2 linked regions of the Occallatibacter riparius genome follow. The protein of the gene in region 2 interacts with the protein of the main gene of each other region in a pairwise test. Links are inferred from orthologs where the notes say so. Each region holds a gene or a part of one and is shown on either strand. Other genes may lie near its edges.

Region 1 (3,426 bases), 1.4 Mb from region 2 along the record:
GCGAACGATGATCTTCATCAGAGAAACCTCGAAATTGGTAGAAGTAGGGGGTGGTTGAAGCGAGTCAAGAAACGTGCCGGCGTCGACTAGCGGACGGTCGGGTCGGGCTTGGTCGGGCAGGTCGGAACCGTCGGCCCGCAAACTGGAATCGGCAATTTCGCTGAGACAGCCTGGCTGCTGGCCATGGCGTGGGTAGTGGAGGAAGAGAGCGTAGCGGCGGCGGCGCCGGCGAGAACGATGGAAAGTCCAAAGATGCGAACAGCCAGTTTCATGATGAGTTACCTCTTGCAGGGATTTCGATTGACAGACTTGTCGTCTGGAGTCACTTCGAATGGTAACCCGAAAGTTGTAGTTAAGCTCATGATTTTGATAACTTTTTTACAGCGAATCAGCTCTGCGCAGGTTACTTAGGTTACCTATATCGCCGATGAATCTCATCCGAAAAGGGATACGGGATGGTTTGGATCCACCCGCTCGAATCAGGGCTCCGCATGCTAAAATACAGGTAGGCAGATTCGCCCAAAAGTCCTCATTTTTTCAAGCGGTTAATCCGAAAACGGCCGGCTGAAAACACCTCGTTCGGAACCGATTCTTCCACGAGGATGCGGAGCGAATGCCCAGATGGATTTCTATGGCGACTGAGCGCATTCCTCTCCCCGACGAACCCACCCCCAACGGCAGCTATACCAGCGAAAACATCAAGGTCCTCGAAGGCCTGGAGGCGGTACGTTTGCGCCCTGCCATGTACATCGGTTCGACCGGTGATATGGGTCTGCACCATCTGGTGTACGAGGTTGTCGACAACTCGGTTGACGAAGCGCTTGCTGGGTTCGCCAAGAAGATCGACGTCATCATCCACGTCGACAACTCAATAACGGTGATCGATGATGGCCGCGGCATCCCTGTAGACATGAAGACGCTGCCCGATGGCACGCAGATGCCTGCCGTGCAGGTGGTGCTGACCAAGCTGCACGCGGGCGGCAAATTCGATTCGTCGACCTACAAGGTCTCGGGCGGCCTGCACGGGGTCGGCGTGAGCTGCGTCAACGCCCTGGCCCAGGAGTTCAACGTAGAAATCTGGCGCGACGGCCATACCTGGGAGATGGACTTCAGCTGCGGCCTGCCGGTAAGCGAGCTGCGGAAGGCAGGCGTCAGCAAGAAGCGCGGAACCAAAGTCCACTTCCTGCCCGATAAGACGATTTTCGCGGCGACCGAGTACAACTACGACACGCTGGCACAGCGTCTGCGCGAGCTCGCCTTCCTCAACAAGGGCCTCGAAATCACCCTGACCGACGAGCGGACGGCCGATCCAAAGACCGGGGAGGCCAAGCGCGCCGAGTTCCGGTACGCGGGCGGTATCGCGGAGTTTGTGAAGCACCTCAACCGCGGCAAGCAGGTTCTGCACGACAAGCCGATCACGATGGAGGCGGAGCGCGACAACATCGCCATCGATATCGCGCTGCAGTACAACGACAGCTACTCCGAGACGGTGTTCAGCTTCGCCAACAACATCAACACCGTGGACGGCGGCACGCATCTTTCAGGGTTCCGCACATCGCTGACACGGACCATCAATGCCATCGGTCAGCAGCTTGGGTTGTTCAAGGACGTGAAGGAGAACCTGAGCGGCGACGACGTGCGCGAAGGCCTGGTGGCGGTCATCAGCGTGAAGCTGTCGCAGCCGCAGTTCGAAGGACAGACCAAGGGCAAGCTCAATTCCGACATCGCCGGAACGGTGCAGGCATTTGTGAACGAGCGCCTGGGCATGTTCCTCGAGCAGAACCCGCCTATTGCCAAGCGCATCATCAACAAGGCCATTGAGGCAGCGCGCGCCCGCGAGGCTGCCCGAAAGGCACGCGACCTGACGCGGCGCAAGGGAGCCATGGAAGGCGGCGGCCTGCCCGGCAAGCTGGCCGACTGTTCGGAACGAAACCCTGACCGCTGCGAACTGTACCTGGTCGAGGGCGAGTCGGCAGGCGGAACGGCCAAGCAGGGACGAGACCGGCGGTTTCAGGCGATTCTGCCACTGAAGGGCAAGATCCTCAACGTGGAGAAGGCCAGGTACGACAAGATGCTGGGCCACGAGGAAATCCGCGCCATGATCACGGCGCTCGGAACGGGTATCGGCAAGGACGACTTCGATCCCGCCAAGCTGCGGTACGGCAAGATCATCCTCATGACCGACGCCGACGTTGACGGCTCGCATATCCGTACGCTGCTGCTGACATTTTTCTTCCGCCACATGACGGAACTGATCAAGCGGGACAACGTGTATATTGCGCAGCCGCCGCTTTACAAGATCAAGAAAGGCAGATTCGAGCAGTACATCAAGGACGATCGCGAGTTCGTAAAGGTGATGGTGAAACGCGCCTCTGAAGGCACCATCATTCGCCACGGCGAGAGCGCGCAGAAGATCGAGGGCGCGGACCGCGTGCGCTTCATGAGCACGCTGGGCGAGTATCTTGCTCTTATCGAGAAGGTTGATAAGCGCATTCGAAACGAGCAGATCGTTGAATTGCTTGCGCGTGCCGAGCTCACGCATCGAGCGGATTTCACCTCTCCGAACAACGGCGACCTGCCGGAGAAGATCGCGTCGCTGCAGGCCGAGTTGAAGAAGAAGGCAGACGAGTTCCAGATCAAAGTGCATGAGCCCGTGCAGGATGAAGAGCACCATACCTGGTCGCTTTGCTTCACTGACACGCAGGGCGCGTCGCGCTGCATTGACTGGACGCTGGCGTCGAGCCCGGAGTTCCGGCAGATGATGTCGAAGTACAACCTGATCAAGGAGTACCTCGAACCGCCGTTCCTCATCGAGTTCGTTCAGAAGGGTGCGGCAGAAGATCATCCGGACGAAGAGGAGCCGGATGCGGAGGGCGCGGCCGCCCCGGGCGCCGCAACGCAGGCAAAAGCTCCCAAGGCTTCGCGCATACCGCGCGATCCAGTAGAGAAACAGACCGCTCGTGAGCTGTTCACCTACATCGTCGACCAAGGTAAGAAGGACTACCAGGTGCAGCGCTACAAGGGTCTGGGCGAAATGACATCGTCGCAACTCTGGGAGACCACCATGGATCCCGAGCGGCGCACGTTGCTCTCCGTCAAGCTTGAGGACATCGCGGAAACCGAAACGATCTTTACCACATTGATGGGTGAAGATGTTGAGGCGCGCCGCAAGTTCATTGAGGACAACGCCCTCGACGTAAAAAACCTGGACATCTAGCTGCTCGGAAAGAAGAAGACGCAGTAATGCAATGCCGGGCGCTGTGTTCCCGTAGAAGGAACATAGTTTCCGGCATTACTGCGTCTCCGTTGACTTTGACCATCGACGCGGTCAATTCCGTGCATTATGGTGTGAACGTGACCGCTACCACCGTTCAAGCCCCTAATGCCGCTTCTGCAGAACGCACTTCGGTTCGCCTCGCCTCCATC
Region 2 (3,417 bases):
GCAGGAAGAATACGGGAACACCGAACGGACCCACATTTCCGATCAGATAAAGCCAGCGATCGCGCACCGGATCGGTGGGCACATAGTCCATGCGATGAAAGCTGAACACGCAGAGGAAGGCGAAGAAGCGGAGGGCATCAAGTTCCGGGCGGTAGTAGGCGCTCCCGGATTTCTGGGCTTTACTGGCTTGGTCAGATTGAATGGTCATTGTCCGGTGAGGTCGAGTCACGCGCAAATAAGAACGAAAGCCCAAGTCTCGGCCATCGAGACTTGGGACTTAGCGTTTAGCGTTACTGAATCAACGTACCCTGCTCGTCGCCGTTATCCTTGGCGGCTTCCTCCGGCGGAATGACCACTGCTGCAGCGATCTTGTCATCCGTATCGAGGTTAAGCAGGCGGACGCCCTGAGTAGCGCGGCCGGCGTTGCGAATCGTCTTCGTATCGACGCGGATGATCTTTCCGAACTGGCTGATCACCATCAGTTCGCTCGAATCGTCGACAAGCTGAATCGTCGTTACCTTGCCGATCCGATCCGTCACCGCCATGTTCTTCACGCCCTTGCCGCCGCGCGATTGCAGGCGATATTCCTCCACGTCCGTGCGCTTGCCGAAGCCGTTTTCGCTGACGACAAGAATGCGATAAGCGCCGGGCTCGTGCTCCTTGGGCGTGATAGCCACGCCCACCACGTAATCGTTCTTGGCGAGGTCAACGCCGCGCACACCGTAAGCCGGACGGCCCATGGAGCGCACATCGCACTCATCGAAGCGAATGCCCATGCCAAGGCGCGTGGCGAGGAAGACAATCTGCGAGCCGTCGGTAATGCGTGCGGCCACCAGTTCGTCTTCCTTGTCGATCCCAATCGCGATGATGCCCTTCGCCATCACGTTGGAAAAATCCTTGAGCGGAGTCTTCTTTACCGTGCCGTTCCGCGTCGCGAAGAAGACGAACTTGCCTTCCTCTTCAAGGTCGCGGACTGGCAGGATGGCGCGGACGTTTTCGCCGGGCTGCAGGTTGAGCAAGCTCTGCATGCTCTTGCCCTTGCCCGCTGCGCCCACGTCGGGAATCTCATAAACCTTGAGCCAGTAGACCCGCCCGGAGTTCGTGAAGCACAGCAAATACGCGTGCGTGGAGTCGATGATGAGTTGGGCAACGAAGTCCTCCTCACGGGTCTTCATGCCCATGCGGCCCGTTCCGCCGCGACGCTGCTGGCGATAGACGCTGATGGGTGTGCGCTTGAGATACCCCTGGTGGCTCACCGTGACCGCAACCTGTTCGTCGGCGATGAGGTCCTCAAGCTGAAGCTCGGCGGACTCGTCGACAATCTGCGTGCGGCGCTCGTCGCCGTACTTGTCGCGCACCTGCTCGAGTTCCTTCACGATCACCTTGCGCAGCTTCTTCTCGCTCGCCAGGATCGATTCGTACTCCGCGATCTTCGCGCGGATCTCCTTCAACTCGTTCAAAATTTCATCGACGGAAAGCTGCGTCAGCCGATAGAGCTGCAGTTCGAGAATCGCATCTACCTGCCGCAGCGAGAGGCCGCGCTCTTCATGCGGCTGCAACTCGCGGTCGAGGTTGATGACGATGTCCTTGCCCTTGCCCCACGCATACAGATTCTCCCGGGCTTCGGCACGAGAGCTCGATCCCCGAATGATGCGAATCACCGTGTCCAGATTGTCGAGAGCGATCTTGTAGCCCTCTAGAATATGCTCGCGTTCGCGCGCCTTGCGTAGCAGGTAGACGGTGCGGCGCTGGACAACCTCAACGCGGTGATCGATGAAGGCGCGAATTGCCTGGTCGAGGCCAAGCTCGCGCGGCTGGCCGTGCAACACGGCCAGGAAAATCATCGAGAAGCTTTCCTGCATCTGCGTGTGCTTGTAGAGCTGGTTCAGCACAATCTCAGGCTGCGATCCGCGCTTGAGCTCGATCACAATCCGCATGCCGTCGCGGTCTGACTCGTCGCGCACATCGGAGATGTCGTCAATGATCTTCTCGTTTGCAAGCTCGGCAATGCGCTCAATGAGACGAGACTTGTTGACCTGGTAAGGAATTTCGGTGACGATGATCGCCTGCTTTTCCTTGGTCAGGTTCTCCGTAGCCACCTTGGCGCGCATCATAAAGCGGCCGCGGCCGGTCTCATACGCCTTGCGAATCCCGCCCTTGCCGTAAACAAATCCGCCGGTGGGGAAGTCGGGGCCCTGCACGTGCTTGAGCACTGCATCCAGGCCAGCCTTGGGATCGTTCACCAGGTCGATGGTGGCGTTGATGATCTCGGTCAGATTGTGCGGCGGAATGTTCGTCGCCATGCCGACGGCAATTCCACTGGAACCGTTCACGATCAGGTTAGGAATACGCGTTGGCAGAACTGTCGGCTCGAACGTGGATTCGTCGTAGTTCGGCGAAAAGTCGACGGTCTCCATCTCGATGTCGGCGAGCAGTTCGCCGGCGAGGCGCTCCATGCGGCACTCGGTGTAACGCATCGCCGCGGGTGGGTCGCCATCCACGGAACCGAAGTTGCCCTGACCGTCAACCAGCGGATAGCGCAGCGAAAAAGGCTGCGCAAGTCGCACCAGCGTGTCATAGATAGCTGAGTCGCCGTGCGGGTGGTAAACGCCCATGCATTGGCCCACAACCTTGGCGCACTTGGTGTACTTCTTGTTGTGCTCCAAACCCATCTCGCTCATCGTGTAAAGCACGCGGCGATGTACGGGCTTCAGTCCGTCGCGGGCGTCAGGGAGCGCGCGCCCGATGATGACCGACATCGAGTAGTCGAGATACGACCGCCGCATCTCCTCCTCGATGTTGATAGGGATGTGATTGGAGCCGCCGGGGGGAGTGCCACCGTCGAGAGGGAGCTGAGGATTCTGATCGTCTGCCATAGGTTTCGGGAGCCCGCCGCTGGGCGGCAGGAACAAGCGGTAACGAGAGGCCGGAACCGGGTGCGGGCTGCCCTTCTATTTTACCGGCTCGAAGCACCTTTCAGCAAGGCGAAAGCCGGATTGCAAGGCATTTATTTTCTGACATTTAGCTGCGGATATTGCTGACCAATGGGCAAGCCGGAGAGGGGCCGGGAAAAGCAGACCGGAAATGTGCTCTGATTCTGGCTTGGGAAGGCGCGATCGGGCTAGCGGATGAGGTCTGCTTTGGGCTTGCCAATGCGCATGTAAACGCCCACGATTGCGCCGTAGACGTTGATGCCGAAGTCCTCATAACGGGGCTCGGAGAGGTAGAAATTCGAGACGTGCATGTAGGTGGCGCCGCCGGACACGGCGTAGCGCGGCCCGAAGTTGTAGCGCGCGCCGCTGCCCACCATGAGCGTGAAGGTCATGTCCTGTCCCTGCGAGTAGTAGACCCCGTGCGGCTGCTTGGCATTGATATTGCCGATACCACCGCGCCCCTCCACGTAAGGAACCACGCGCC

Evidence for each region.
Region 1: the proteins of gyrA (region 2) and gyrB interact in binary tests that used the Escherichia coli proteins (3 or more experiments, as listed by UniProt). The link is inferred for Occallatibacter riparius from one-to-one orthologs.

What each region holds. Positions count from the first base shown.
Region 1 is NZ_CP093313.1:1,299,378-1,302,803, forward strand. What follows is about bases 313-3,417. They hold gyrB (DNA topoisomerase (ATP-hydrolyzing) subunit B), read left to right. Parts: upstream 313-613; coding sequence 614-3,217; downstream 3,218-3,417. Other genes in these bases: MOP44_RS05135 (DUF5009 domain-containing protein), read left to right, coding at 3,355-3,417. Also shown: MOP44_RS05120 (hypothetical protein), read right to left, coding at 1-18; MOP44_RS05125 (hypothetical protein), read right to left, coding at 87-272; more of MOP44_RS05135, read left to right, coding at 3,418-3,426. UniProt on the Escherichia coli protein: DNA gyrase negatively supercoils closed circular double-stranded DNA in an ATP-dependent manner to maintain chromosomes in an underwound state.
Region 2 is NZ_CP093313.1:2,673,403-2,676,819, reverse strand. The notes cover bases 84-3,179. They hold gyrA (DNA gyrase subunit A), read right to left. Parts: upstream 2,877-3,179; coding sequence 291-2,876; downstream 84-290. Other genes in these bases: MOP44_RS10770 (outer membrane protein), read right to left, coding at 3,122-3,179; MOP44_RS10780 (acyltransferase family protein), read right to left, coding at 84-208. Outside these bases: more of MOP44_RS10780, read right to left, coding at 1-83; more of MOP44_RS10770, read right to left, coding at 3,180-3,417. UniProt on the Escherichia coli protein: A type II topoisomerase that negatively supercoils closed circular double-stranded (ds) DNA in an ATP-dependent manner to maintain chromosomes in an underwound state.